3 regions of the Geodermatophilus sp. CPCC 205506 genome follow, and region 2 is predicted to be linked to each of the others. Evidence: riboswitches for the same ligand, from Rfam matches in the RefSeq annotation. Region 2 holds a riboswitch; each other region holds the start of a gene.

Region 1 (9,431 bases), on a different contig from region 2:
GTGCCCCCGACCCGCGTCACGGCCGTCCGCTCGGGCGGCGACGTCTCGCTGACGTGGACGACCCCGGCCCAGCCGGCCGACGCCAAGGCCGTCACCCAGTACCGGGTGGCCGCGATCGACGGCGTCACCGGCCAGGAGATCGCCGTGCGTCAGGGCGCCAACACCACCGGCCCGAACGAGGCCACCATCCGGGGCCTGAACGCGGAGCAGTCCTACGCACTCATCCTGGAGGCCAACAACGGGCTGTGGAGCCCGGTCGTCCAGCTCGGCACCCTCAACGCCGACGGCACCATCACGCCGGCGGTCGACCCGACCAACCCGGACACGGGCGGGGGGACCGGCACCGGCGGCGGCACGGGTACCGGCGGCGACACCGGCGGCGGCACGGAGACCCCGGCTGTCGTGGCTCCGACGGCGCCGACCCTGACCCGCGTCCTCGCCGGTCACGAGTCCATCACCGCGGAGTGGACGGCGGCGCAGCCGGGCAGCGCGACCAGCCCGGTCACCGGCTACGAGCTCGCCGCCACGCCCACCGCCGGCGGGGACGCGGTGACGACGACCGTCGCCTCCGGCACCAGCGGCACGGTGAGCGGTCTGGCCAACGGCACCGAGTACACGGTGTCGGTCCGTGCGCTGTCGGGCACGGCGGCGACGCCGGGCACGACGGCCAGCGGCGTCGTCGCCACGGTCACGCCGGGCGACGTCGTCACCGTCAGCCGGGCCACATACCGCGCCGACAGGCGGGAGTACCGGATCCAGGGCACCGCGGCTGACACCACGGCCAACCGGGTCCACGTCCGCACCTCGGCCGGCGCGACGATCCAGGTCAACGTCCCCGTCGCGGCCGACGGCACCTGGTCGGTCGACCTGCGGAACGGTCCGGCGCTGCCGACGGACAACCGGATCACCGTCACCTCCGACTCTGGCGCCAGCCTGACGACGGCGGTGACCCGGTCCCGCTGACCCGGGACCGCACCCGGGGCAGCGCTGACGCCCCGCAGCACGACCGCACCCCCGAGGGCCCGTCACCGATCCGGTGACGGGCCCTCGGCCTGCCGGGGGCCGCGCCGGTGTGCTGAGCTGCCGCCATGGCCGACGCACCCGCCCGCTTCAAGGACCTCTGCCTCGACGCCCACGACCACCAGGCGTTGGCCGACTGGTGGTGCGCGGCCCTGGGCTACGTCCGACGGGACACCCGGGACGACGGCACGCCCTTCGACCGGGCGGGGCCGGTGCCGATCGCCGATCCGTCCGGGGCCGGCCCGCTGATCTGGGTGAACCCGGTCCCCGAGCGCAAGACGGTGAAGAACCGGATGCACCTCGACGTCGACGGCGACACCGCCGCGCTGCTCGCCGCCGGGGCGACGCTGCTGCGCGCCAGGGACACGGAGATCCGGTGGGACGTGCTCGCCGACCCCGAGGGCAACGAGTTCTGCGTCTTCGCCCCCGACGCCTGAACACGAGGGCGAAGACGCCGACAGGGGCGGCCCGCCTGAGCGGACCGCCCCTGCCGAGGTGACGCGATGGAACGGCTACGTCGCAGGGACCCGCGGCGCGCAGAGCGCGTCGTGGGGGGCGACGTGGTCCTTCTAGAAGTCCATGCCGCCCATGCCGCCGTCGCCACCCGGCATGGCCGGAGCGGACTTCTCCGGCTTGTCGGCGATGACGGCCTCGGTGGTGAGGAAGAGCGCCGCGATGGAGGCGGCGTTCTGCAGCGCCGAGCGGGTCACCTTGGCGGGGTCGATGATCCCGCTGGCGACCAGGTCCACGTACTCGCCGGTGGCGGCGTTGAGGCCCCAGCCGGTCTCCGAGTTGCGCACCTTCTCCGCCACGACGCCGCCCTCGAGGCCGGCGTTGATGGCGATCTGCTTCAGCGGCGCCTCGAGCGCGACGCGCACGATGTTGGCACCGGTCGCCTCGTCACCCTCGAGCTCGAGCTTCTCGAACGCGACGGTGGTGGCCTGCGCCAGGGCGACGCCACCACCGGCGACGATGCCCTCCTCGACGGCGGCCTTGGCGTTGCGCACCGCGTCCTCGATGCGGTGCTTGCGCTCCTTGAGCTCGACCTCGGTCGCGGCGCCGGCCTTGATGACGGCGACGCCACCGGCCAGCTTGGCCAGACGCTCCTGCAGCTTCTCGCGGTCGTAGTCGGAGTCCGACTTCTCGATCTCGGCGCGGATCTGGTTGACCCGGCCGGAGATCTGGTCGCTGTCACCGGCACCCTCGACGATCGTCGTCTCGTCCTTGGTGACGACGACCTTGCGGGCGCGGCCCAGCAGCTCGGTGCCGGCGGACTCCAGCTTGAGGCCGACCTCCTCGCTGATGACCTGGCCACCGGTGAGGATGGCGATGTCGGTCAGCATGGCCTTGCGGCGGTCGCCGAAGCCGGGCGCCTTGACCGCGAGGGACTTGAAGGTCCCGCGGATCTTGTTCACGACCAGGGTCGCGAGGGCCTCGCCCTCGACGTCCTCGGCGATGATGGCCAGCGGCTTGCCCGACTGCATGACCTTCTCCAGCAGCGGGAGCAGGTCCTTGACCGAGCTGATCTTGCTGTTGACGACGAGCACGTACGGGTCGTCGAGGACGGCCTCCATGCGCTCGGCGTCGGTGACGAAGTAGGGCGAGATGTAGCCCTTGTCGAAGCGCATGCCCTCGGTGAGCTCGAGCTCGAGGCCGAAGGTGTTGCTCTCCTCGACGGTGATGACGCCTTCCTTGCCGACCTTGTCCATCGCCTCGGCGATGAGCTCGCCGATGGCCGGGTCAGCGGCGGAGATCGACGCGGTGGCGGCGATCTGCTCCTTGGTCTCGACGTCCTTCGCGGTCGAGAGGAGGTACTCGGTGACCGACTCGACGGCCTTCTCGATGCCCTTCTTGAGGGCCATCGGGTTGGCGCCGGCGGCGACGTTGCGCAGGCCCTCGCGCACGAGCGCCTGGGCGAGCACGGTGGCGGTGGTGGTGCCGTCACCCGCGACGTCGTCGGTCTTCTTGGCGACCTCCTTGACCAGCTCGGCGCCGATCTTCTCCCACGGGTCCTCGAGCTCGATCTCCTTGGCGATGCTCACACCATCGTTGGTGATGGTGGGGGCACCCCACTTCTTCTCGAGGACGACGTTGCGGCCCTTGGGGCCGAGGGTCACCTTGACGGCGTCGGCGAGGGTGTTCATGCCCCGCTCGAGGCCGCGGCGAGCCTCTTCCTCGAAGGCGATCATCTTGGCCATGTGGTGATGTCCTCCATGCATGGATCGCTGCACGGCCGGGTTCGGCGCCCGCGACGGACGACACCGGTGGCACGGGCACTCCGTCGGCCCGCACACCAGTGCCTCACCGCATCCGACCTGATTGGCACTCGGCACTGTCGAGTGCCAACCGAGAGTTTGGCACTCGACCCTGCCGAGTGCAAGAACGGGGGGTGGGCGCCGGCTGTTCCCCGGCCCGACCGAGTGCCTCTGCGGCCTCCCGGACACGACCGAGGCCCGGCCCCCTGGCGGGGAACCGGGCCTCGGCGAGGACCTGCGAGCTCAGGCGGAGCGCACGCTGTCGGCCTGCGGCCCCTTCTCACCCTGGACGACCTCGAAGGTGACCCGCTGGCCCTCGTCGAGGCTCTTGTACCCGTCCATCTGGATGGCGGAGTAGTGGACGAAGACGTCCTGGCCGCCGTCGACGGCGATGAAGCCGAAGCCCTTCTCGGCGTTGAACCACTTCACGGTGCCCTGTGCCACGTGTGCTCCCACGTTTCGTGCGTGCGGACGACGCCAGCCATTCCGGCGCCGGGTCTAGCTCTTCCGCCCGTCGAACACGAACGTGGAACCGAACCGCGGGAGAAGGTACAACACGAAGGGCGTGGTGAGAGCAACCTCACCCACGCCGGACACGGATGGAGGGACGACGTCCCCCGATCCGGCTGCGACCCTACTCCGTCACCCGATGAGACCGGCCGCCCGCACCGACTTCAGCGACGGCTGCACCCGGTGGGTCGGCCCGACGACCGGCTCCAGCGGGTCGAGGGTCTTGAGGCCCTCCCCGGTGTTGAGGACGACGGTCTCCTTGGCCGGGTCCAGCCGGCCGTCCTCCAGGAGCTGGCGCAGCACCGCGACCGTGACGCCGCCGGCGGTCTCGGCGAACACCCCGGTGGTCCGGGCGAGGTCGCGGATGCCCTGCACGATCTGCTCGTCGTCCACCCGGCCGACCGCGCCACCGGTGCGCCGGATCGCGTCGAGCGCGTACGGGCCGTCGGCGGGGTTGCCGATGTTGAGCGACTTGGCGATGCCGGTCGGCTTCACCGGCTTGACGACGTCCCACCCGTTGTCGAAGGCCGTGGCGATCGGGTCGCAGCCGGCCGACTGGGCGCCGAAGATCGTCCACTCGCTCGCCTCGACGATGCCGGCGGTGGTCAGCTCGCGGAACGCCTTGTCCACCTTGGTGAGCAGCGAGCCCGACGCCATGGGGATGACGACCTGGGCCGGGATCCGCCAGCCGAGCTGCTCGGCGATCTCGTAACCCATCGTCTTGGAGCCCTCGGCGTAGTAGGGCCGCACGTTCTGGTTGACGAAGGCGGTGTCCTCGAACTCGTCGGTCTCGGCGAGCTCGCTGGTCAGCCGGTTGACGTCGTCGTAGGAGCCGTCGACGGCGACCAGCGTCTGCCCGTAGACCGCCGACTGGACGACCTTGCCCGGCTCCAGGTCGCTCGGGATGAACACGAACGACGGGATGCCGACCCGCGCGGCGTGCGCGGCGACCGAGTTGGCCAGGTTGCCGGTGGAGGCTGCGGCGATCTTGGTGTAGCCCAGGCGCTTGGCGGCGGTCGCCGCGAGGCTGACCACGCGGTCCTTGAACGAGTGGGTGGGGTTGGCCGAGTCGTCCTTGACCCAGAGGCCCCCGGTGACGCCCAGCTCCGCGGCCAGCCGGTCGGCCCGCACCAGCGGGGTCAGGCCGGGGTCGAGCGAGACGCGGTCGGCCGGGTCCTGCCCCACCGGCAGCAGTGCGACGTAGCGCCAGATGTTCTGCGGGCCGGCCTCGATCTGCTCGCGGGTGACCGCGCGCATGATCTCGGGGTCGTAGTCGACCTCGAGCGGGCCGAAGCACTCGGCGCAGGCGTGCTCGGCGACCAGGCCGAAGGTGGCGCCGCAGTTGCGGCACACCAGCCCGCGGGCCGGACACGGGGGCACCGGGCCACCGGCACCGGAGTCGGCCTGAAGGGAACCGGGAGCGGTCAGGGTCATGCGACGACTACCTCCTCATCTTCCCCGCGGCGGGCCGTCGAGCCGCGCGGGACGGAATTGGCACCTCTCGCCGCGGAGTGCGCGGTCGGCGGTTGCCGGGGCTTCATCGGGCCGTGTCCCTCTGCCCCTCTGGATGAGTGGAACGCACCGACTGTACCCAGGTGACCGTCGTCGCTGCGGACCCGGCCACGATGAGTCCGTGACTGCGCGGATCGTCTACACCGACCTCGACGGCACGATGGTCGGCCCCCGGGGCTCCTTCTGGCACACCGCCGCCCGCGACCTCACCGCCGGCCCGGCCACCGCACTGCTCGACCTGCACCGGGCCGGCGTCCCGCTCGTGCTGGTCAGCGGGCGGACGTTCGAGCAGGTGGTGGAGGCGGCGCGGATCTTCGCGGCGGACGGCGCGATCGCCGAGCTCGGCTCCGTCGTCGGCTGGGACGGCGGCCGCGGCGTCCACCGGCTGACCGGGGAGCTGCCCGCCGAGCACGCCGCGCGGGCCCCGATGGAGGTGATGGCCGAGCTCGGCGTCGTCGAGGACCTGCTGGCGCGCCACGCCGGCCGGCTGGAGTGGCACGCCCCCTGGCACGCCACCCACACGACCGACGCGCTGCTGCGCGGCCGGGTGGACCCCCTGGCCGTCGACGCGTACCTCGCCGAGCGCGGGCACGGCTGGCTGACGCTCAACGACAACGGGTCCATCCCGGCGACGTCCCGGATGACCCTGGCCCCCGACGCGCTGCCGCCGCGGGTCTACCACCTGATGCCGCGCGGCATCTCCAAGGGCGCGGCGATCGCGTGGGACCTCGAGCGGCGCGGCCTGACCCCCGACGACGCGGTGGCGATCGGCGACAGCGTCAGCGACCTGGAGATGGCGCCGGCGGTCGGCCGGCTGTGGATCACCGCGAACGGGGCGACCGTCGACGGGATGGCCGACCTGCTGGCCGCCGTCCCGAACGTGGCGGTGACCGGTGCCGCGATGGGCGAGGGCTGGGCCGAGGCCGTCCGCGCGAGTCTCTGATGGAGTGGTTCTGTCGGCGTCACGCCGACAGAACCACTCCATCAGCTCGTGACGTCGCGGCGGGCGAAGTGGCGGAAGGCCAGCGCGGTGAAGACCGCCGCGTACACCAGCGACTGGACCACGCCCCGGAACAGGTCGCCGGAGTCGACCGGGGTCTGCAGCAGGTCGGTCCAGGCGAACTCCTCCGCGGTGGGGAACCAGTCGCGGACCGCGCCGAGCTGCTCGACCTGGTCGAGGATCGCGAAGACGAACATGGTGAACACCGCGCCGCCGACCGCGGCCAGGGGCGCGTCGGTGATCGTGGAGAACCAGAACGCCAGCGTGCCGACGACGAGCAGGTGGACGGCGAGGTAGCCGACCATCCCGGCCAGCCGCAGCAGCCCCTCACCCTGGCCGAGCGTCACGCCGATCGGCGTCTGGATCGCCTCGAACCCGAAGGCGATGCCACCGGCCACCAGTCCGGTGAGGACCAGCGCCAGCAGCGCCCCCACCGAGAGCACCAGCGCCGCGTACCACTTCTGCCGGAGCAGCCGCATCCGCGGCACCGGCGTGGCCAGCGTGTAGCGCAGCGACCCCCACTGCGCCTCGGCGGCAACCGTGTCGCCGAAGAACAGCGCGTAGACGACGACCAGGAAGAAGCTGGTCGTCGCGAACAGCACGAACAGGGTGAAGTTCAGCCCGCTGGAGGTGGCGACGTCGACGAGGTTCAGCCGGCTGTTCTCCGCCGCCTCCTCGCTGGCCCCCAGCTGCAGCGCCGCGATCAGGATCAGCGGCAGCGCGACCATCAGGGCGAAGACGCCGATGGTGCGCCGGCGCTTGAACTGCCGGCGCAGCTCGACCGACAGCCGCAGCGTGCGCTCGGGCCGGTACCCGGCGATCGCCCCCGTCGGCTGGACGTGCTCGGTCTCCATGCTCCGGCTCACGCCTCCTCCCCCACCAGCGCCAGGAACGCGTCCTCCAGCCGGCGCCGCGGCGTGAAGGCGTCGACCTCGAGGCCGGCCTCGACCAGAGCCTGCAGCGCCCGGACCCGGCTGGTGCCGTCGAGCTCGGCGACCAGCCCCTCGTCGGTGTGCACGGCCGACACCCCCGGCAGCCCCTCGAGGACGGCGATCGCGCGGTCGGTGTCGGCGTCGTCGACCAGGCCGACGAGCACCGCGCCGCCGGTGCCGACGATCTCCTCCACCGTGCCCTGGGCGATCTTCTGTCCCTTGGTCATGACGACGACGTGGCTGCAGGTCTGCTCGATCTCGCTGAGCAGGTGGCTGGACACGATGACCGTCCGGCCGGTCGCGGCATAGGACCGCAGCACCTCGCGCATCGCGTGGATCTGGGGCGGGTCCAGCCCGTTGGTCGGCTCGTCGAGCACCAGCAGGTCGGGCAGGCCGAGCATCGCCTGGGCGATCGCCACCCGCTGCCGCATGCCCTGGCTGTAGCGGCGCACCGGGCGGTCGATCGCCGTCCCCAGCCCGGCCACCTGGATGGCCTCGTCCATGTGCGCGTCCGCGGCCGGCCGGCCGGTGGCCGCCCAGTACAGCCGGAGGTTGTCGCGGCCGGACAGGTGCGGCTGCAGGCCGGTGCCCTCGACGAAGGAGCCCAGCCGGGAGAGGACGGGCGCGCCCGGGCCGGCCGCGTGGCCGAAGATGCTGATCCGCCCCTCGGTGGGCCGGATCAGCCCCATGAGCATGCGCAGCGAGGTGGTCTTGCCCGCACCGTTGGGCCCGAGCAGGCCGAGCACCTGGCCGCGGCGCACCTCGAAGGAGAGGTCCCGGACGGCGACGAAGCCGTCCTTGTAGGCCTTGGTCACGCCGGTGAAGCGCAGCGGGACGTCCTCGCCATCGGGTTCGACGGCCGACACCCGGCGGCGGCGCCGGCGGCCCCACAGGACGGCGACCAGCCAGCCGAGCAGCCCGAGGGCGACGACGGCGCCCAGCAGCACCCACCAGCGGGAGGTGCCGCCGACGGCCTCGGTCCGGCCGTCGACCTCCGGGACGCTGAGCGCGGCGCCGTCCCCGCCGGCGAGGGCCACCGAGTAGACGGTCGCCTCGGCCGGCAGCGCGAACGCCTGGTCGGTCGAGGAGACGACGACCCGCAGGGTGTGCCCCGCCTCGAAGCGGTGCACGATGCCCGGCAGGGTCACCGACACCTCGGTGGGCGCGGTCGGGTCGGCCGACAGACCGGTCAGCGCCAGCGGCGCCACCTGACCGGCGGGGAGGGTCATCGAGCCGTCGGGCCCGACGTCGTAGAGCTTGGCGAACAGCGTCGCGGTGCCGCGGGCCGAGGCGACCGCGAGGTCGACCGTCGGGGCGCCCACGACCTCGACCGCGCTGTCGAGCGGCTCGCTGTCGAAGGCGGCGAACTGGCCGGGGATCTCGAAGGAGCTGCCACCCAGGGCCGCGCTGAGCGAACCCAGCCCGGGCACCACGGTGATCGCCGCGGGGGTGCCACCGGCGGGGGTGACCACCGGCTGCGTCGACCCGCTGAGCGGGAAGGTGGACCGGGTGGCGGGCTCGGCGCCGGCCAGGCCGGGGTACGCCGGCGCCACCACGGTCTGGTTGCCGCCCTGCACGTTTCCGACGCCCGCGCCGACCCCGGCGGGGACGGGGAACTCGAAGCCGGTGCCCGGGTCCTCGCCCTCGCCCCGCAGGTGCCAGTCGAACCACCCGGCGACCTGCTCGCGCAGCCGCTCCCGGGTCCGCTCCGAGCCGGAGTCATCGTGGCCGCCGGTGTACCAGACCACCTTGACCGGGGTGCCGTCGGCGGCGATGCCCCGGGCGTTGGCGTCGGCCTGCCCCAGGCCGAACAGCGAGTCGCGGGTGCCCTGGACCAGCAGCGTCGGGGCGTCGATGCGGTCGAGGACGGTCGCCGGGCTGCTGCGGTCGAGCACCGCGGCGCTCTCCGGCGTCAGCGTGCCGGTGGCCGCGGCGGTCTGGTAGGCGGCGCAGATGTCGGTCCTGAACCGGCCGCAGGTCAGCAGCTGCTCCACCTGCGCGGGGTCGACGGACGCCGGATCGAGCTGCGGGAGGCCCGCACCTGCCGCGGCCGGCAGCCCGCCCTCGTCGTCCTCGCCGGTGCCGCCGCCCAGGGCGTCGAGCAGGCCCCCGGTGGGCACCGACCCGACGCCGAAGAACAGCCCCGACCACAGCCGCTTGTAGACCCCGGCGCCCGCGCCCTGCGGAGTCGCCGCGACGGTC
Region 2 (9,431 bases):
GAGGATGCGCTGCCGCTGCGCGCGGACGTCGTCCTCCAGCTCGGGGAACGCCTCGGAGTGCCAGTCCGGGCGGATGCCGCAGTCCTGCTCGATCGCGGTGCGGAAGTCCTCGTCGGAGAAGGTGAGCATCCCGCAGTCGGTGTGGTGGACCAGCACGATCTCCCGGGTGCCGAGCAGCCGCTGGCTGATGGCCAGTGACCGGATCTCGTCGTCGGTGACCACGCCGCCGGCGTTGCGGATGACGTGCGCCTCGCCCTCGGACAGGCCCAGCGCGCGGTAGACGTCCAGGCGGGCGTCCATGCAGGCCACCACGGCGACCTGCCGCGACGGCGGGAGCGGCAGCGGGCCGCGGAAGGCCTCGGCGTAGCGGGCGTTGGCCTCGAGCAGCTCGTCGGTGATGGACACGGCAGGTCCTCCTCGGGACGGGGTGGGTGGGTCAGCGGCCGGCGGTGCCGGCCGAGCGGGAGCGGAAGTCGCCGCGGCCGGTGTCGCCCTTCCAGTCGGCGAAGGACTCGCCGGTGAGCTCCTCCAGCAGGGCGATGTCCGGCAGCAGCGGGCCGAGGACCTCGCGGCGCACCTCGACCGGCATCGGCGGCCGCGGCGACCGCCCGGCGTGCAGGGCGGCGAGCAGCGGCCGGCTGGCCTGGCGCCACACCTGCGGCGGGGCGTAGGCGCCCAGCGCGGCGCCGGCGCGGGTCAGCCGGGCCAGGACGCGGTACGGGGCGGTGTCGGCGACGTGCGGCTTGACGTTCTCCGGCGGCACGACGTGCGCGACGCCCGGCTCGACGCCCAGGAACGTGCTGACCCGGTCCAGCGCCTCGCGCGGGGTGTCGACCACCTGCCGGTAGCGGAGCAGGCACACGTTCTCCCGGGGCACGCTCTTGTACAGGTCCCGCAGCTGCTCGCCGTAGCGCCCCAGCCCCCGGTAGTGCCAGAACGGCGCCCAGCCCTCGGCGATCCGCCGCTCCTCGAGCCGGACGGCGGTGCGGAAGTCCGCCTCGGGCTCCAGCCCGTCGGCCCGCAGGTGCACCCAGTTGGACCAGGCCCGGTCGACCGGGTCACGGACGACGACGACCACCTTCACGTCCGGGACGTCGGCGGCCAGCCGGGCCTGGGCGGCGCGGTCGTAGAGGTAGAACGGCGTGCTCTCCCCGCGGACGGCGTCCTCCGGGGCGGCATCGAACAGCGCCAGGTACTCCTCGCGCCGCCAGATCCACTCCTGGGCGCTGTGCGCGTCGCCGGGCCCCCGCTGCCCGCTGCGCGGCGGCGGCCGGCCGTCGGTCAGGTAGTACTTGGGCTCCTTCACCGGCGACAGGTACAGCCCCGGGTGCGTGGCCAGGGCCGCGTGCAGCGCGGTCGTCCCGGCCTTGGGCGCGCCCGCGATCACGAACTGCGGACCTCGCCCGCTGGGGTCACTCATCAGGGCCTTCCTCCTGTGTCGTCGCCGGGTGCATGCACACTGGGCGGGCCGTCCGCCCGAGATCCCGGAGCCGCAGCGTGCCGTCCTCCCCCGCCCCGACGTCCGCCATCCGTCTCCCGGACGCGTCGTCGTTCTGGTCCGACGCCGAGATCGTGCTCGCACCGGACGACCCCCGCCCCGGCTCGTGGACCGGCGGGCCCTCGGCCCAGCTGGTCGACGGCACGTGGTGGCTGGCCGCCCGGCTGCGCCGCCCGGTCGGTGAGGGCCGCGGCTTCGCCAACACCGTGTCGCGGTCCGACGACGGCCGCCACTTCACCGAGGTCGCGCGGGTCCGGAAGGACGACTTCGGCGCCGACTCCCTGGAGCGTCCGGCGCTGGTGCACACGCCCGAGGGCCGCTGGCGGCTGTACGTCAGCTGCGCGACGCCGGGCACCAGCCACTGGCGGGTGGACCTGCTCGAGGCCGGCCGCGTCGAGGACCTCGCCGCGGCCACCCCCCGCACCGTCCTGCCCGGCAGCGACGGCGAGGCGGTCAAGGACCCGGTGGTCCGGTTCGACGGCCGGCAGTGGCACCTGTGGGCCTCGGTCCACCCGCTCGACGACCCGCACGCCACCGACCGCATGACCACCGAGCACGCCACCAGCCCGGACGGCGTCGAGTGGACCTGGCGCGGGACCGCGCTGGCCGGCACGCCGGGGAGCTGGGACGCCCGCGGCGTGCGGTTCGCCGCCGTCGTCCTGGACGGCGACCGGACCTGGGCCCTCTACGACGGCCGGGCCACCGCGGCGGAGAACTGGGAGGAGCGCACCGGCCTGGCCGTCGCGAACGGCGACGGCCGGTTCCGCGCGGCTCCCGACGGCCCGCTGCTGCAGAGCCCGCACCCACCCGGCGGGCTGCGCTACGCCGACGCGGTGGCCCTGCCCGGCGGCGGCACCCGCTGGTTCTACGAGGCCACCCGCGCCGACGGCGCGCACGAGCTGCGCACCGTCCTGCTGCCGGGCTGACACGGTCACTTCCCGGGGGAGCCGCAGCCGGCTCCCCGGGTGACGGCCCCCGCGTCCGCGCCGGCCAGGCCGGCCAGGGGGCGGGGGTCGTCGGCCGGCGCCCACCGCCCCGACCGGACGGCGTAGTCGACCGCCGGCCCGCGGTCGAGGAAGGCGGCCAGGCCCTCGAGGAGCCGGTCCACGTCGGCCGCGGTGGTGGCCAGCCCCACGCTGGCCCGCAGCGCCCCCTGCGGCACGCCGAGCCGGGCCAGCAGCGGGTGCGCACAGAACCGGCCGTCCCGCACGCCGACGCCGTGCTCGGCGGACAGGACGGCGGCGACCAGGCCCGGGTCGGCCCCGTCGACGGTGAACGAGACGACGCCGGTGGGCGCGGTCGAGTCCGGCCAGATCCGCAGCCGGCGGACGCCGGGCAGGGCGTCGAGCCCCGCCTCCAGCCGGTCCCGCAGCGCGAGCTCGTGGGTCTCGAGCGCGCCGTCGGGCAGCGCCGCCAGCGCGTCGCAGGCGGCGGCCAGCGCCACCGCCCCCAGCACGTTGGGGGATCCGCCCTCGTGCCGGTGCGGGGCCGCGGCCCACGTCGTCCCCTCGACGGTCACCTCGTGCACCGCCCCGCCGCCGGCGAGGTGCGCCGGCGCGTCGTCCAGCCAGTCCCGCCGGCCGACCAGCGCGCCGGTGCCGAAGGGGGCGTAGAGCTTGTGGCCGGAGAAGGCGACGTAGTCGGCGCCGGTCGCGGCCAGGGAGAACCGGCGGTGCGGCACCAGCTGCGCGCCGTCGACGGCGACCCGGGCCCCGGCGGCGTGCGCCAGCTCGACGACGTCGGCCAGGGGCAGCGCCTCGCCGGTCACGTTGGACGCCCCGGTGACCGCGACCAGGGCGTAGCGGCCGCGCACCAGCTCCGCGGCCAGCTCGCGCAGGGTCGCCGTCACCGTCGCCTGCGTGGGCAGCACGGTCGTGGCGGCCCGGCGCTGCCACGGCAGCAGGTCGGCGTGGTGCTCACAGTCGAGGACGAGCACCCGATCCCCGGCGGGCACGCACCCGGCCAGCAGGTTGAGCGCGTCGGTCGTGTTCCGGGTCAGCACGCAGACGTCGTCGACGCGGGCGCCGACGAAGCCGGCGACGGTGTCCCGCGCCGACTCGTAGAGGGCGGTCGACACCTGGGAGAGGTAGCCGGCGCCGCGGTGCACGCTGGCGTAGAGCGGCAACGCCTCGGCCACCCGGTCGGCGACGGCGACCAGGGCGGGCGTGCTGGCCGCGGTGTCCAGGTCGGCGTACGGGGCGCGGCCGGCGGGCACCAGCGGCACCTCGGTGTCCGCGCCGACGACCGGCAGCAGCGGGCAGCCGGCCGGAGCGGCGGGACGGGACAGGACAGCGCCGGTCACGGGGCCTCCTCGGTTCGGGACCCGTGCGGGCCCGCGCTTGCGGACGCCGGTCGGCGCCCGCCGGGTCGTCACCCGGGGCACCCCATCGCGGAGGGAGGGTTGCCGGCCAGCGAGCCGGGGCTTGTCGCTGGCGCTCTTGACCTGCCGGGCAGCGTGACATGCGACCCGGTTACCCGTCAAACCCGATCGGGATGGTAGAGATATGTCCGTGCCCGCCGTCCCCACCTCGACCGCCGCCGCTCCGCGGCTGGTCCGGCGTGTGCACGTGGACCTGGGCCGGGTCTGGTCCGCGCGCTGTCGCTGACGCCGCCCCGCGTCCCCTCCCCCGGCCGCCCGTCCCGGGCGGCCCCCGTCACCCCTGAGGACCACCCGTGCCGATCGAGTTCCTGGGCATCGCCGCCACCAACGACGGTTCCGAGACCACCCCGCGTTCGGGGCCGAGCTTCGACAAGGAGTTCACGCTGCGGCTCGGCCGCGCGCACGAGGACTGGGGGTGGGACCGCGTGCTGTTCGCCTACGGGTCCGGCTCCCCCGAGCCGTCGGCGGCCGCCGCGTTCCTGCTCTCGCACACCGAGCGGCTGCAGGTGCTGCTGGCCCACCGGCCCAACGTCAGCTACCCGACCTTCGCCGCGAAGACCTTCGCCACGCTGGACCGGATCGGCGACGGCCGGCTGACCGTCCACTTCATCACCGGCGGCACCGACGCCGAGCAGCGCCGCGAGGGCGACCACCTGACCAAGGACCAGCGCTACGGCCGCACCCGCGAGTACATCCAGATCGTCAAGAAGGCGTGGACCTCGCACGAGCCCTTCGACTGGGACGGCGAGCACTACCGGTTCGCCGACTTCGTGAGCGACACCTTCCCGGTGCAGCAGCCGCGGCCCGACGTCTCCTTCGGCGGCTCGTCGGAGGCCGCCTACGCCGCGGGCGGGGCCGAGGCCGACGTCTACGCGCTGTGGGGCGAGCCGCTGGCCGAGACCGCGGCGCAGATCGAGCGCGTGCACGCGGCGGCCCGCGCGGCCGGGCGGACGACGATGCCCCGCATCCAGGTCGCCTTCCGTCCCATCATCGCGCCGACCGAGGAGCTGGCCTGGGAGAAGGCGCACCGCACCGTCGACAGGATCGCCGCCCGCACCGGCGGCGGCGCGCAGCCGCTGACCCGGCGGCACCCGCTCACCGAGCCGGAGAACGCCGGCTCCCAGCGGCTGCTGGCGATCGCCGAGCGCGGCGAGCGCTTCGACCGCGCGCTGTGGACGCCGACGGCGACGGCGACCGGCGGCGCGGGCAACTCCAACGCGCTGGTCGGCACCCCCGAGACGGTCGCCCAGGCGCTGCTGGACTACGTGGACCTCGGCGTGGACATCATCTCGATGCGCGGCTACGACCTGCTCGGGGATGCCATCGACGTCGGCCGGTACGTGCTGCCGATCGTGCGCGAGGAGGTCGCCAAGCGCGACGCCGCCGCGGCGGCCGCCCCGTGAGCACGATCGCGGTCGTCGGCAACCCCAAGCCGCACTCCCGGACCCGCGCCGCCGCCGAGCACGTCGTCGAGCGGCTCACCGGCGCCCCGCCGGACCGCGTCGTCGACGTGGTCGACCTCGGCTCAGGCCTGCTCGGCTGGGGCGACCCGGCGGTCGAGGAGGCGGTCGCCGCGCTGCGGGCCGCCGAGGTCGCCGTCGTCGCCAGCCCCACCTACAAGGCGACCTACACCGGCCTGCTCAAGCTGTTCCTCGACCAGGTCGGCACCGGCGACCTCGCCGGCGTGGTGGCGGTCCCGCTCATGCTCGGCGCGGGGCCCGCCCACGCGCTGGCGCCGGACCTGCTGCTCAAGCCGGTCCTGGTCGAGCTCGGCGCCACCACGCCCACCCGCGGGCTCTACCTGCTCGACAAGACCTGGGACGCCCCCGGCCCGCTGGACGACTGGCTGGCCGTCGCGGGACCGCAGGTGGCGGCGGCCCGCACCGCCGGACGGCGCTGACGTGGAGGTCTCCTGGTTCCTGCCCAGCCGTGGCGACGGCCGCGACGTCGGGCCGGCGACGACCGACCGCGGGCACAGCGCCGCGGCGCTGCGCCGGCGGCCCACCCTGGAGTACCTGGCCGCGGTGGCGCAGGCCGCCGAGCAGGCCGGGTTCGCGGCGGTGCTCACCCCGACCGGGTCCGGCTGCGAGGACGCGTGGGTGGTCTGCTCCGCGCTGGTGCCGCTGACCTCCCGGCTGCACTTCCTGGTCGCCTTCCGGCCGGGCTTCGTGCTCCCGACCCTCGCCGCCCAGCAGGCCGCGTCGTTCCAGCGGCTGTCGGGCAACCGGCTGCGGCTCAACGTCGTCACCGGCGGGGACCCGGTGGAGCAGCGCGCCTACGGCGACTTCCTCGACCACGACGCCCGGTACGCCCGCACCGGCGAGTTCCTCGAGGTGCTGCGCCGCTGCCTGGCCGGGGAGCGGTTCGACGTCGCCGGTGAGCACTTCGCCGCGCGCGACGCCGGCCTGGTCCGGCCGCCGGACGTCGTCCCGCCGGTCTACCTGGGCGGCGCCTCCCCGGCCGCGGAGGAGGTGACCGCCCGCTGGGTGGACCGGTACCTCACCTGGGGCGAGCCGCCGGCCATGGTCGCGCCGCGGCTGGACCGGGTGCGGGAGCGGGCGGCCGCGCACGGCCGCACCGTCCGGTTCGGGATGCGGCTGCACGTCGTCGCCCGGGACACGCCGGAGCAGGCCTGGGCCGAGGCCGACCGGATGCTGGCCGGGATGCCAGCGTCGGCGATCGCGGCCACGCAGGAGCGCTTCGCCCGCATGGACTCCGTCGGCCAGGCGCGGATGACGTCGCTGCACGGCGGGGCCGCCGGCGACGGCGCCCGGTCGCTGGAGGTCGCCCCCAACCTGTGGGCGGGCATCGGCCTGGTCCGCGAGGGGGCGGCCACCGCGCTGGTCGGCAGCTCCGAGCAGGTGGCCGAGCGGCTGGCCGAGTACGCGGCGCTGGGCATCGACGAGTTCGTCCTGTCCGGCTACCCGCACCTCGAGGAGGCGTGGCGGGTCGGCGAGGAGGTCCTCCCCCTGCTGGCCCGCGAACCGGTGGGTGCCCGGTGAGGCTCACCCGCCGCACGGCGGTGGACCTGGTGCGGACGGCGAGCGCGCTCTGTCGCGGCTGCTGAGCGCCCCCGACCTCCAGACCACCCCGAACTCCCCGAGGAAGACCCCGTGACCCGTTCCCTGCTGTCCCCTGCCCTGTCCTCCGTGCTGTACCGCCCGGACGACACGACCACCCTCCGCACCGGCGCCGCCGCACTCGCCGCCGCCCTCGCCGCCGCGGAGGCCGCCTGGTCCCCGCTGGTCGAGTACCGGCCCGAGAGCCGCTGGAGCGCCCTGCTCGACCAGGGGCTCGCCGCCGACGTCCTCGACCCGTCCCTGCACCCCGAGCTGGCCCGCGCCCAGGTCTGGCTGCTGTCCTGGCTGCCCGGCCAGGGCACCGGGCTGCACGACCACGGCGGCTCCGCCGGCGCCTTCGCCGTCGTCCGCGGCACCCTGCGCGAGCGCGTCGGCGCCCGGGAGGACGCCGCCGAGCTCACCACCGGCCGGGTGCGGCACTTCGGACCGCACCACGTGCACCAGGTGCTCAACGGCGGCGCGGAGGCCGCGGTCAGCGTGCACGTGTACACCCCGCGGCTGACCGTCATGAACACCTACCGCGTCGACCGGGGCGCGCTGCAGCGCACCGGCACCGAGCGGGCCGGCGTCGACTGGTGACCGGCCGCTGAGACACCGCCGGGCCGCACCGCTGAGCAGAGGCGGTGCGGCCCGGCGGTCCGCTCTCAGGCCGGCTGCGGCACCCGGTTGTCGAACAGCGCGATCGCGGCCGCGGTGTTGGAAGCGGGGACGAAGTAGTGCGAGTGCACCTTCGTCACCTGCTCGTTCATGGCACCGCGCATGATCAGCCACATGATCATCTCGATGCCCTCGGAGCCGGCCTCGCGGATGTAGTCCTGCCGGGAGAGCGCGGTCAGCTTGGCCGGGTCCTTCTCGATGGCCTCGAGGAACATGTGGTCGAAGTCGGGGTTGATGTAGCCCGCCCGCGCGCCGGCCAGCTGGTGGGACATGCCGCCGGTGCCGAGGATCGCCACCTTGACGTCCTTGGGGTAGCTGCGGATGGCCCGCCCCAGGGCCTGGCCCAGCGCGTAGCAGCGGGCCGCCGTCGGCTGCGGGTACTGGATGACGTTGACCAGCAGCGGGATCACCGGGCACGGCCAGGCGTCCCCGGGGTCCGGCGTCCACACCGACAGCGGGACGGTGAACCCGTGGTCGACCTCGAGCTCCTGGAAGACGGTGAGGTCGAAGCCGTCGTCGACCAGCTGCTCGAGCAGGTGCAGCGACAGCTCCGGATCGCCGACGACGTCGGGCACCGGGCGCTTGCCGAAGCCCTCGTCGGCCACGTCGTACCGCTCGGCGGTGCCGATGCCGAAGGTCGGGACGATGTCGAGGTCGATGCCGTTGGCGTGGTCGTTGTAGATCACGATGGCCACGTCCGGCTCGTGCTCGGCCAGCCACTCGCGGGCCGGCGCGTAGCCGTCGAACAGCGGCTTCCAGAGCGGGTCCTCGGTCTTGCCCCGGTCCATCGCCGCCCCGATCGAGGGGACGTGCGACGTCGCCAGGCCCCAGATCACCTCAGCCATCCCGCCGTCCTCCCGCACGCATCGCCGCCACGAACTCGTCTTCGGTCATGCCGCTGAACACACCACCGAGGTACTGCATCGACCGGCCGTCCATCATGGCCAGCTTGTACACGTAGAAGATGCTGCCGCCGAGGTCGATCATCGCCTGCCAGTCGCGGTCCAGCACAGCCTGCTTCTGCTCGGCGGTCAGCCGGAACTCGTCGCAGTAGGCGCCCTCGTCGGCGAGGAACCGCTCCCGGTTCTCCGCCGAGCGCAGGCTCATGAACAGCTTGTTCATGCGGAACCCGCGCCGGCTGGTCTGCCCGTCGAAGACCGGGGTCCCCGGCAGGTCGAACCGCCCGGCCGGCGTGTCAGAGCTCATCGGTGGACCTCCCGTTCCCGGCACCCGGTGCCGCGGCGTCATTCTCCTCGCCGCCCTGGTGCTCGTGGTCGTCCAGCCACTCCCACATGAGCCGCGGGTGCGGGCTGGACCAGGTGAGCCCGCACCAGCAGGTCCCGTGCATCTCGCCGTCGTACTGGCGGAAGGTGATGCGCAGCTCCCGGCCGGTGGACGTCGTCATCAGCGCTCCTGGGGGTGCTGGGCCAGCGCCTCGACGTGCACGTCGAGCCACGGCGACATGGGCAGGGACACCAGCGCGTCGTGCAGGGCGGCCGGGTCGGCCGCCTCGTACAGCCCGATGGTGGCGTTGCGGCCGGGCACCCGCCACAGCCGTTTGAGGATGCCCGCCTCCCGCAGCTCCATGGCACGGGCCCGCTCGGCGGACCGCAGCTCCTCCCGCCGCTCGGCGGGGGTCTCCGGAGGCAGGCGGTTCTCGGAGCGGACGAGGAACTCCACGGTGGTCTCCTGGGGGTCGGGGACGGCGGTCAGCGGGCGAGGTCGAGCAGGACGTCGGCGAGCGCCTTGGGGGCGGTGACCATCGCCTCGTGACCGGTGTCGAGCTCGTGCACCGGCCAGCCGCGTGCGCGGGCCC
Region 3 (9,431 bases), on a different contig from region 2:
GGGCGGTGGCGTGCTCGGCGTCCAGCCACTCCTCCAGCGCCGCCTGGTCGGGGAAGGCTCGCACCGGCAGGTCGGTCGGGAGCGTCACGGCGGGCATGGTGTCCCGGAGGTCGGCCCCGCGTCCAGGGGTGCCGGAGCCGTTCCGTAGCGTTCCCTGGTCGGACCGTGACCGGAGGAGGGCCAGGGTGGGCGGCGAGGTTCCCGCGACGGTGCAGGGCATCTACGACGAGGTGCTGCGACGCAACCGCGGCGAGACGGAGTTCCACCAGGCGGTGCGCGAGGTGCTCGAGTCCCTCGCCGTCGTGCTCGACCGGCACAGCGAGTACGCCGAGATGAAGACCGTCCAGCGCATCTGCGAGCCCGAGCGGCAGATCATCTTCCGCGTCCCGTGGCAGGACGACCGCGGCGAGGTGCACATCAACCGCGGCTTCCGCGTCGAGTTCAACTCCGCGCTGGGGCCCTACAAGGGCGGGCTGCGCTTCCACCCCTCGGTCGACCTGGGGATCGTCAAGTTCCTCGGCTTCGAGCAGGTCTTCAAGAACGCCCTGACCGGCATGCCCATCGGCGGCGGCAAGGGCGGCTCGGACTTCGACCCCAAGGGCCGCTCGGACGCCGAGGTCATGCGGTTCTGCCAGTCGTTCATGACCGAGCTCTACCGGCACCTCGGGGAGTACACCGACGTGCCGGCCGGTGACATCGGCGTGGGCGCCCGGGAGATCGGCTACCTCTTCGGCCAGTACAAGCGGATCACCAACCGCTACGAGTCCGGGGTCATCACCGGCAAGGGGCTGGGCTGGGGCGGCGCCCTGGTCCGCACGGAGGCCACCGGCTACGGCGCCGCCTTCTTCGCCGAGGCGATGATGGAGGCCGCGGGGGAGTCCTTCGACGGCAAGCGGGTCGCCGTGAGCGGCTCGGGCAACGTCGCCGTCCACGGCATCGAGAAGGTGCACCGGCTCGGCGGAACGGTGGTGGCCGCCTCGGACTCCAGCGGGTACGTCGTCGACGAGAAGGGCATCGACCTCGACGTCCTCAAGCAGGTCAAGGAGGTCGAGCGGGGCCGGATCGGCGACTACGCCGACCGCGTGGGGACGGCGAGCTTCGTCCCCGGCGGCAGCATCTGGGACGTCCCCTGCGACGTCGCGATCCCCAGCGCCACGCAGAACGAGCTGGACGGCGACGCGGCCGCCGTCCTGGCCCGCAACGGCTGCCGGTACGTCGTCGAGGGCGCCAACATGCCGGCCACCCCGGAGGCGGTGCGGGTCTTCCGGGACGCCGGCATCGCGTTCGCCCCCGGCAAGGCGGCCAACGCCGGCGGGGTGGCCACCTCGGCGCTGGAGATGCAGCAGAACGCCTCGCGCGACCGGTGGACGTTCGAGCACACCGAGGAGCGGCTGGAGGAGATCATGCGCGGCATCCACGCCCGCTGCCACGCCACCGCCGACGAGTACGGCTCACCCGGCGACCTCGTGCTCGGGGCCAACGTGGCGGGCTTCCTGGAGGTGGCCGAGGCGGTGCACGCGCACGGCCTGGTCTGAGGGACCGTGCGGCAGGCTGCCGGCATGAGCCGACCCGGCAGCGACGTCCCGGCGGTGCAGGTCCTCGTCGCCGATCTCGAGCCGCGGCCGGGCGGTCGGCTCGTGCGCGCCGCCCGCCTGCTCGCCGCCTTCACCGCGGAGCTGGCCCTCGGGCTGCTCCCCGCGCCCGCCCTGTTCGACGTCGTCGTCCGGCGGCGCAGCGACCGGTCCGAGGTCGTGCGGGTGCCGGCGGTGGACACCACCACGCCCGGCGACCTGCTCCGCTTCGTCCGGGAGCAGCTCGAGACCAGCGACGCCGGGACGTTCCTCGCGGAGTGGCGCGAGCGGGCCTAGACCTCCCGGCGCAGCACCTCCGCGGCCAGGGCCAGGGAGCGCATCTTGCCCTCGGCGGCGGCCCGCGGCAGGTACTTGAGGCCGCAGTCGCTGGAGAGCACGAGCTTCTCGACGTCGACGTCGTCCAGCGCGCGGCGCACCCGGTCGGCGATCACCTCGGGCGTCTCCACCTCCGGGGTCGACAGGTCCAGCACGCCCAGCGCGATGCCCTTGCCGCGCAGCGGCCGCAGCTGCGCCGGGTCCAGGTGCGACTGCGCCGTCTCGACCGACACCGCGGCGACGGGGGTGTCGGCCAGCTCCGGCAGGAAGGAGTAGCCCTCCGGCCGCTCGGACACCATCGCGGCGTAGCCGAAGCACAGGTGCAGGTGGACCGGCCCGGCCGCGCCCTCCACGGCCCGGGTCACCGCCTCGGCCCCGTACCGGCGGGCCACCTCGGGGCGGGCCTGCAGCCACGGCTCGTCGATCTGCACGATGTCCGCGCCGGCGGCGAACAGGTCGGCGATCTCCGCGCGGACGACGTCGGCGTACGCCAGGGCGAGGGCGCGGTCGTCGCCGTAGTGCTCGTCCTGCGACTGCTGGGCCATCGTGAACGGACCGGGGACGGTGATCTTCACGGTGCGGTCGGTGGCGGCCCGGAGGAACGCCACGTCGCGCGCCTGGACCGGCGCCGGACGCCGGATCTCCCCGACCACCCGCGGCACCGGGATCGGCCGGCCCGAGCGGTTGATGACCGACCCGGGGGTGTCGATGTCCACGCCCTCCAGCGCGGTGGCGAAGTGGTTGGAGTAGGACTCCCGGCGCTGCTCGCCGTCGGTGAGGATGTCCAACCCCGCGGCCTCCTGCGCGCGGACGGCGAGCAGCGTGGCGTCGTCCTGCGCCTCCTCGAGCTGCTCCGGCGCCACCCGCCACAGCTCGCGGGCCCGCACGCGGGGCGGGGTCTGGTGGGCCAGCTTGTCGTGGTCGAGCAGCCAACCGGGCTGCGGGAGGCTCCCGACGACGGAGGTGGGCAGCGGCGGCAGCGGTGCGGGCATGCGGCGAGTGTGCCCGACAGGTGCATTGCGGGCGGCACTGTGCTGGGGTGTGCACCGTGGCGGACAACTACATCGCGGAACTGGAGTTCGGCGCGCCGAAGATCGACGACGAGGCCTTCGTCGCGCCGACGGCGATCGTGGTCGGTGCGGTGACCATGGGGCCGCACTCGAGCATCTGGTACGGCGCGGTCGCCCGCGCCGACCACGAGGTCATCGAGATCGGCGAGGGGACCAACGTGCAGGACGGCTGCACGCTGCACTCCGACCCGGGCTTCCCCCTCGTCCTCGGCCGGGGGGTCACCGTGGGGCACAACGTGGTGCTGCACGGCGCCCGGGTGGACGACGACGTCCTGGTCGGCATGGGCAGCGTCGTGATGAACGGCGCCCACATCGGCTCGGGGTCGATCGTCGCCGCCGGCGCCGTCGTCACCCAGGGCACCGAGGTCCCGCCGGGCTCCCTCGTCGGCGGCGTGCCGGCCAAGGTGCTCCGGCAGACGACCGACGACGACCTCGCCCACATCCGGGGCAACGCCGAGAGCTACACCTCGCGGCTGGCCTCGGCGCGGCGGGTCCGGCCGGTGGTCCGCCACAAGCTGCCCCCGGCCGGCCAGGTGCCCGGCGACGCCATGGACTGAGCCGCGCAGCTCAGCCGGCCAGCAGCTCCCGCACCAGCGCACCCACGGCGTCGATCTCGATGAGGAACCCGTCGTGGCCGTACGGCGAGGAGAGCACCCGCAGCGGGACGCCGAGGCCGTCGGCGACCAGCTGCTGGAGCGCGAGCGGGTACAGCCGGTCGCTGTCCACGCCGGCCACCACCGCCCGCGCGGTGACCCGGGACAGCGCCGCCTCGACCCCGCCCCGGTCGCGGCCGACGTCCCAGGAGTTCATCGCCTCGGTCAGCACCACGTAGCTGCCGGCGTCGAACCGGGCGGCGAGCTTGCCGGCGTGGTGGTCCAGGTAGGAGGCGACCGCGTACCGGCCGTCGCCCTGCACCGCGGTGCCGAAGCGCTCCTCCAGCTCCCCGCCGCTGCGGTAGGTCAGGTGCGCGATCCGCCGGGCGACGCCGAGCCCGTCGACCGGTCCGGGGCCGGGCAGGTAGTCCCCGCCGGCCCAGGCCGGGTCGGCACGGACGGCGGCCTGCTGGGTGGTCTGGGTGCCGATCTGGTCGGCGGTCGCGGCGGCACCGGAGGCGAGGAAGAACAGCGCTCCGACCCGGTCGGGCAGCCCGACCGCCCACTCCAGCGCCCGCATGCCACCCATCGAGCCACCGAGCACCGCCGTCCACCGGTCGATGCCGAGGGCGTCGGCCAGCGCGGCCTCCACCCGCACCTGGTCGCCCACGGTGACGGCGGGGAAGCGCGCGCCCCACGGGGCGCCGTCCGGGGCCGGGGACGAGGGGCCGGTCGTCCCCTGGCAGCCGCCGAGGACGTTGGCGCAGACGACGAACAGCCGGTCGGTGTCCAGCGGCGCCCCGGGCCCGACGAGCCCGTCCCACCAGCCCGGCGTCGGGTGGCCCGGGCCGGGCGGGCCCACGACGTGGCTGTCGCCGGTGAGCGCGTGCTCGACCAGGACGGCGTTGCCCCCGCCGGGCGCGAGCGTCCCCCACGTCTCGTAGGCCACCCGGACCGCCGGCAGCGACCCGCCGCGGTCCAGCCCGAGCGGACCGGGCAGGTCGAGGAAGCGCCGGTCGCCGACCGGGTCCCCCTCGCGCCAGCCGCCCGGGCGCGGCGGGGCCCAGGGGGCGACCCGGGCCCCGCTCACGTCAGGACGTCCTTCTCACTCGGCGGACTTCGCGGCGCGGAAGCCGGCCTCCAGGTCGGCGAGGATGTCGTCGATCCCCTCCAGGCCGACCGCCAGCCGCACCAGGCCGGGGGTGACGCCGGTGGTCAGCTGCTCCTCGGCGGTCAGCTGCGAGTGCGTCGTCGACGCCGGGTGGATGACCAGGCTGCGCACGTCGCCGATGTTGGCCACGTGGCTGTGCAGCTCCAGCGCGTCGACGAACCGCTTGCCGGCCTCGACCCCGCCGTGCAGCTCGAAGGTGAGGACGGCGCCGGCGCCGCGCGGCGCGTACTTCCGCTGCGCGGCGTGCCACGGGGACGACGCCAGCCCCGGGTAGTTGACCCGGTCGACGGAGTCGTGCGCCTCGAGGAACTCCGCGACCCGCTGGGTGTTGGCCACGTGCCGCTCCATGCGCAGCGACAGCGTCTCGATCCCCTGCACGACGAGGAAGGCGTTGAACGGCGAGATCGCCGGGCCGAGGTCCCGCAGCAGCTGCACCCGTGCCTTGAGCGCGTACGCCGGCGCGCCGAGGTCGGCGTAGACGACGCCGTGATAGGTCGGGTCGGGCTCGGTGAAGCCGGGGAACTTCCCGCCGGTCCAGGTGAAGTTGCCGGCGTCGACGATCAGCCCGGCGATCACCGTGCCGTGCCCGCCCAGGTACTTGGTCGCCGAGTGCACGACGACGTCGGCACCGAACTCGATCGGCCGGATGAGGAACGGGGTGGCGATCGTGTTGTCGACGATCAGCGGGACGCCGTTGCGGTGCGCCACCTCCGACACCGCGCTGATGTCGAGGATGTCGCCCTTGGGGTTGCCGATCGTCTCGCCGAAGAAGGCCTTGGTGTTCTCCTGGACCAGCGACTGCCAGTTCTCCGGGTCGTCGGGGTCCTCGACGAAGGAGACGGTGACGCCGAGCTTGGGCAGCGAGTGGTGCAGCAGGTTGTACGTGCCGCCGTAGAGCGAGGCGGACGCGACGACGTGGTCGCCGGACTCGGCGATGTTGAGCAGCGCCAGGGTCGTGGCGGACTGCCCGCTCGACACCGCCAGCGCCGCGACGCCGCCCTCCAGCGAGGCCACGCGCTGCTCCAGCGCGTCCTGCGTCGGGTTCATGATCCGGGTGTAGATGTTGCCCATCTCGGCCAGCGCGAACAGGTCCGCGGCGTGCTGGGCGTCGCGGAACTGGTAGGCGGTGGTGGCGTAGATCGGCAGGGCACGGGCCCCGGTGGTCGGGTCGGGGCTCGTGCCGGCGTGGATCTGCCGGGTCTCGAAGCTCCAGCTCTGGGGGTCGGGCATGCGCCGGTCTCCTCTCATCGGGAGACCCCGCGGCGCGCGAGGACCTCCGTCCTTGCCGGACGGCGGGCGCCGACCGGCCGGCTCTTCCCCTGGAGCACCTCGGACGGAGTCGAGGTTGCCGGGCAGCCAGCCAGGTGCTTCGCACTGCCTCTCGTGAGCCAGACGCGATCTTATGCAGACGGGAGCACACCCGGCACAGGGGCCCCAGGCGCATCGGGGCCGGTCAGGCGGCGGAGGCCGGCCCTAGAGCACCTTGGAGAGGAACGCCCGGGTGCGGGCGTGCTGGGGGTCGCCGAGCACGCGCCGCGGGTCGCCGGCCTCGACGACCACGCCGTCGTCCATGAAGACCAGGGAGTCGCCGACCTCGCGGGCGAAGCCCATCTCGTGGGTGACGACGACCATCGTCATCCCCGACCCGGCGAGCCCCCGCATGACGTCGAGGACCTCGCCGACGAGCTCCGGGTCCAGCGCGGACGTCGGCTCGTCGAAGAGCATGAGCTGCGGCTCCATCGCCAGGGCCCGGGCGATCGCCACCCGCTGCTGCTGGCCGCCGGAGAGCTGGTTCGGGTAGTTGTGCACCCGGTCGCCGAGGCCCACCCGCTCCAGCAGCTCGACGCCCCGCCGGCGGGCCTCCGCCTTGCGCACGCCCTTCACCTGGGTGGGTGCCTCGACGACGTTCTCCAGCGCCGTCATGTGCGGGAAGAGGTTGAACCGCTGGAAGACCATGCCGATGTCGCGGCGCTGGGCAGCGACCTGCCGGTCGGGCAGCTCGTGCAGCTTGCCGCCGTGCTCGCGGTAGCCGACCAGGTGCCCGTTCACCCACAGCCGGCCGGCGTCGATCTTCTCCAGGTGGTTGATGCAGCGCAGGAACGTCGACTTCCCCGAGCCGGAGGGGCCGATCACGCAGACCACCTCGCCGGCGGCGACCTCCAGGTCGATGCCCTTGAGCACCTCGACCTGACCGAAGGACTTGCGCACGCCCTCGGCCCGGACCATCGGCTGTCCGTCCCCGGTCACTTCTGGCCCCCGACCTCGCGGGCCTCGCGGGCGGCCCGCTGCGCCCGCGTCTCCCGGCTGCCGAAGCCCCGGTTGAACCGCCGCTCCAGGAAGTACTGGCCGATCATCAGCAGGCTGGCCAGCGCCACGTACCAGAGGATCGAGGCCACGGCCATCGGGATGATCTGGAAGGTCCGGCTGCCGATCGCCCGCAGCTGGAAGTTGAGCTCCGTCGTCACCGGGACGGCGATGAGCAGCGAGGTGTCCTTGAGCATCGCGATCGTCTCGTTGCCGGTCGGCGGGATGATGACGCGCATCGCCTGCGGCAGCACGATCCGGCGCATGGTCTTGCCGCGGCTCATCCCCAGGGCGGAGGCGGCCTCGTTCTGGCCCGGGTCGACCGACTGGATCCCGGCCCGCACGATCTCGGCCATGTAGGCGCCCTCGGAGAGCACGAGGCCGATCAGGCCCGCGGTGAACCCGGCGAAGATCTGGTTGCCGTTCAGGCCGAACAGGCGCAGGTCCGCGTCGAACCCGAACAGGTCCATGAGCTGCCGGTCGAAGGGGAACCCGAACTCGTAGGTGGCGTAGAGGGCGCCGAGGTTCGCGACGAAGAAGAGCAGGACGATCCGGGGGACCGCCCGGAAGAGCCAGATGTAGGTCCACGCCGCGCCCGAGACGACGGGGTTGGGCGACAGCCGCATCACCGCGAGGACGATGCCGAGCAGCACGCCCAGCACCATCGCCAGGACGGTCATGATCAGCGTCGTCCGGGCCCCCCGCAGCACCGGCGGGCTGAACATGTTGTCGAGCATGAAGTCCCACTGGAACACCGGGTTGGTGGCCAGCATGTGGACGAACATCGCCACCAGCACCGCGATGACGGCGGTGGCGATCCACCGTCCGGGGTGCCGGACCGGCACCGCCTCGATGCGTCCGGGCGGCGCCGGCCGGGTGGTGCCGGGGGCCTCGGCGGCCATGGGTGTGGTGCCCTCGTCAGCCGACGGCGGGGTTCACCGTCGGGGCGTCGATGGCGCCGTCCTCCACGGCCCAGCGCTCGAGGACCTCGGTGTAGGTGCCGTCCTCGATCAGGGCGCTGAGAGCGTCGGCGATCGCCTGCGCGAACTCCGTCGCCTCCAGCGGGACGACGTACCCGTACGGCGCGGCCTCGTAGATGTCGCCGAGCAGCTCCAGCTGGCCGCCGGTCTGCTGGACGGCGTAGGCCATGACCGGGGAGTCGGCCAGCCCGGCGACGGCGGCACCGGAGACGATCGCCGCGGTGGCGTCGCTCTGCAGGTCGTACTGGTTGATCGTGATCGGCTCCTCGCCGGCCGCCTCGCACGCCTCCGAGCGGGCGGTGATGTCGTCGACCTGCACGGTGGCCCGCTGCACCGCGATGGTCAGCCCGCAGGCGTTGTCGGGGTCGACGCCCTCGGGGTTGCCGGCCTTGGTGGCCCACTGGGTGCCGGCCGAGTAGTAACTGATCATGGTGGCCTGCTGCAGCCGCTCGGGGTTGATCGTGAACGAGGAGACGCCCACCTCGTACCGGCCCGAGCCCACGCCGGCGATGATCGAGCCGAAGTCGGCGGTCTCGAACCGTGCCTCCAGCCCGAGCTTCTGCGCGACCAGGCTGAACAGGTCGACGTCGAAGCCGACGATCGTCTCGCCGTCCTCGGCGATGAACTCGCTGGGCGCGTAGCTGGTGTCGCTGCCGACGGTCAGGACGCCGTCCTCGGCCACCTCCGCCGGCACGAGCGCGGCGAGCGCGTCGTCGGCCTCGACGCTCGGCAGCGGCTCGCCGGTGGGGCCGGCGCCGGCGTCCCCACCGCTGCCGCCGTCCCCGCCGGAGTCGTCCCCGCAGCCGGCGAGCACGAGGGTCAGCACGGCGGCGGTCGCGACGGCGGCCCGCCCGGGCCGGGTCAGGGATCGGATGGCCACGCGTGTTCCTCCTCCGGGTGCACCTCGACGATCGAGACGCGGGGTGCTGATCTTGCCCTGCGGAGGGCGGGCCCGGCGCGCCGAGGTGCCTGGTCCTCGCGCGGTGGTGGCGACCGTCACGGGGTCGGGGCGTCCGCCGGCGGCGTGGTCGAGGGGGCCGGCGCCGTCGTCGGCTCGGCCGGGGTCGTGCCCGGCCCGGTCGTCTCCGCAGGGACTTCGGTCGTCCCGCCCGCCGGTGCCTCGGTCGTCGTCGGACCGGTCGGTGCGGTCGTCGGGGTCGGCGTCGGCTCGGTGGTCTCGGCGGGAGCGGTCGTCTCCGCCGGCTCCGTGGGCTCGGCCGGGACCGGGGCCTGCGGCGCCGGCGTGGAGCTGTCGACCGGGGCGCTCGTGCCGGCGGCGGTGACCTCCGGCCGCACGGAGAGGTAGAGCGCGAGGAAGGCGATGAAGAGCAGGCCCAGCACGAGGGTCGAGGTGCGGGCGCGGCCCAGGTGGTGGGGGACGAACGACCACCAGCGCCGCGTCCCGC

The links. A riboswitch is a leader RNA that binds a small molecule or an ion and turns the genes downstream of it on or off. The one in region 2 is predicted to bind S-adenosylmethionine.
Region 1: another riboswitch for S-adenosylmethionine. It lies ahead of thrC (threonine synthase); the one in region 2 lies ahead of MY520_RS17375 (aminotransferase class V-fold PLP-dependent enzyme).
Region 3: another riboswitch for S-adenosylmethionine. It lies ahead of MY520_RS18640 (bifunctional o-acetylhomoserine/o-acetylserine sulfhydrylase); the one in region 2 lies ahead of MY520_RS17375 (aminotransferase class V-fold PLP-dependent enzyme).

Annotation. Positions count from the first base shown of each region.
Region 1 covers NZ_JALPKP010000062.1:18,356-27,786, forward strand. The annotation lists gene MY520_RS24555 (fibronectin type III domain-containing protein) at 1-963, shown strand, start outside; gene MY520_RS24560 (VOC family protein) at 1,089-1,457, shown strand; gene groL (chaperonin GroEL) at 1,590-3,218, opposite strand; gene MY520_RS24570 (cold-shock protein) at 3,519-3,719, opposite strand; gene thrC (threonine synthase) at 3,918-5,219, opposite strand; SAM riboswitch class I at 5,232-5,359, opposite strand; gene MY520_RS24580 (HAD family hydrolase) at 5,419-6,240, shown strand; gene MY520_RS24585 (ABC transporter permease) at 6,282-7,163, opposite strand; gene MY520_RS24590 (alpha/beta fold hydrolase) at 7,160-9,431, opposite strand, start outside.
Region 2 covers NZ_JALPKP010000030.1:44,222-53,652, reverse strand. The annotation lists gene MY520_RS17390 (beta-class carbonic anhydrase) at 1-405, opposite strand, end outside; gene MY520_RS17385 (sulfotransferase) at 437-1,420, opposite strand; gene MY520_RS17380 (hypothetical protein) at 1,498-2,424, shown strand; gene MY520_RS17375 (aminotransferase class V-fold PLP-dependent enzyme) at 2,430-3,800, opposite strand; SAM riboswitch class IV at 3,829-3,942, opposite strand; gene MY520_RS17370 (LLM class flavin-dependent oxidoreductase) at 4,172-5,281, shown strand; gene MY520_RS17365 (NADPH-dependent FMN reductase) at 5,278-5,778, shown strand; gene MY520_RS17360 (LLM class flavin-dependent oxidoreductase) at 5,780-6,880, shown strand; gene MY520_RS17355 (cysteine dioxygenase) at 6,992-7,537, shown strand; gene MY520_RS17350 (class III extradiol dioxygenase family protein) at 7,603-8,460, opposite strand; gene ligA (protocatechuate 4,5-dioxygenase subunit alpha) at 8,453-8,821, opposite strand; gene MY520_RS17340 (hypothetical protein) at 8,811-9,020, opposite strand; gene MY520_RS17335 (muconolactone Delta-isomerase family protein) at 9,020-9,295, opposite strand; gene MY520_RS17330 (alpha/beta fold hydrolase) at 9,325-9,431, opposite strand, start outside.
Region 3 covers NZ_JALPKP010000034.1:18,140-27,570, forward strand. The annotation lists gene MY520_RS18610 (YdeI/OmpD-associated family protein) at 1-88, opposite strand, end outside; gene gdhA (NADP-specific glutamate dehydrogenase) at 186-1,535, shown strand; gene MY520_RS18620 (hypothetical protein) at 1,560-1,868, shown strand; gene MY520_RS18625 (uroporphyrinogen decarboxylase family protein) at 1,865-2,899, opposite strand; gene MY520_RS18630 (gamma carbonic anhydrase family protein) at 2,947-3,534, shown strand; gene metX (homoserine O-acetyltransferase MetX) at 3,545-4,660, opposite strand; gene MY520_RS18640 (bifunctional o-acetylhomoserine/o-acetylserine sulfhydrylase) at 4,676-5,971, opposite strand; SAM riboswitch class IV at 6,015-6,130, opposite strand; gene MY520_RS18645 (amino acid ABC transporter ATP-binding protein) at 6,215-6,988, opposite strand; gene MY520_RS18650 (amino acid ABC transporter permease) at 6,985-7,947, opposite strand; gene MY520_RS18655 (ABC transporter substrate-binding protein) at 7,964-8,905, opposite strand; gene MY520_RS18660 (hypothetical protein) at 9,022-9,431, opposite strand, start outside.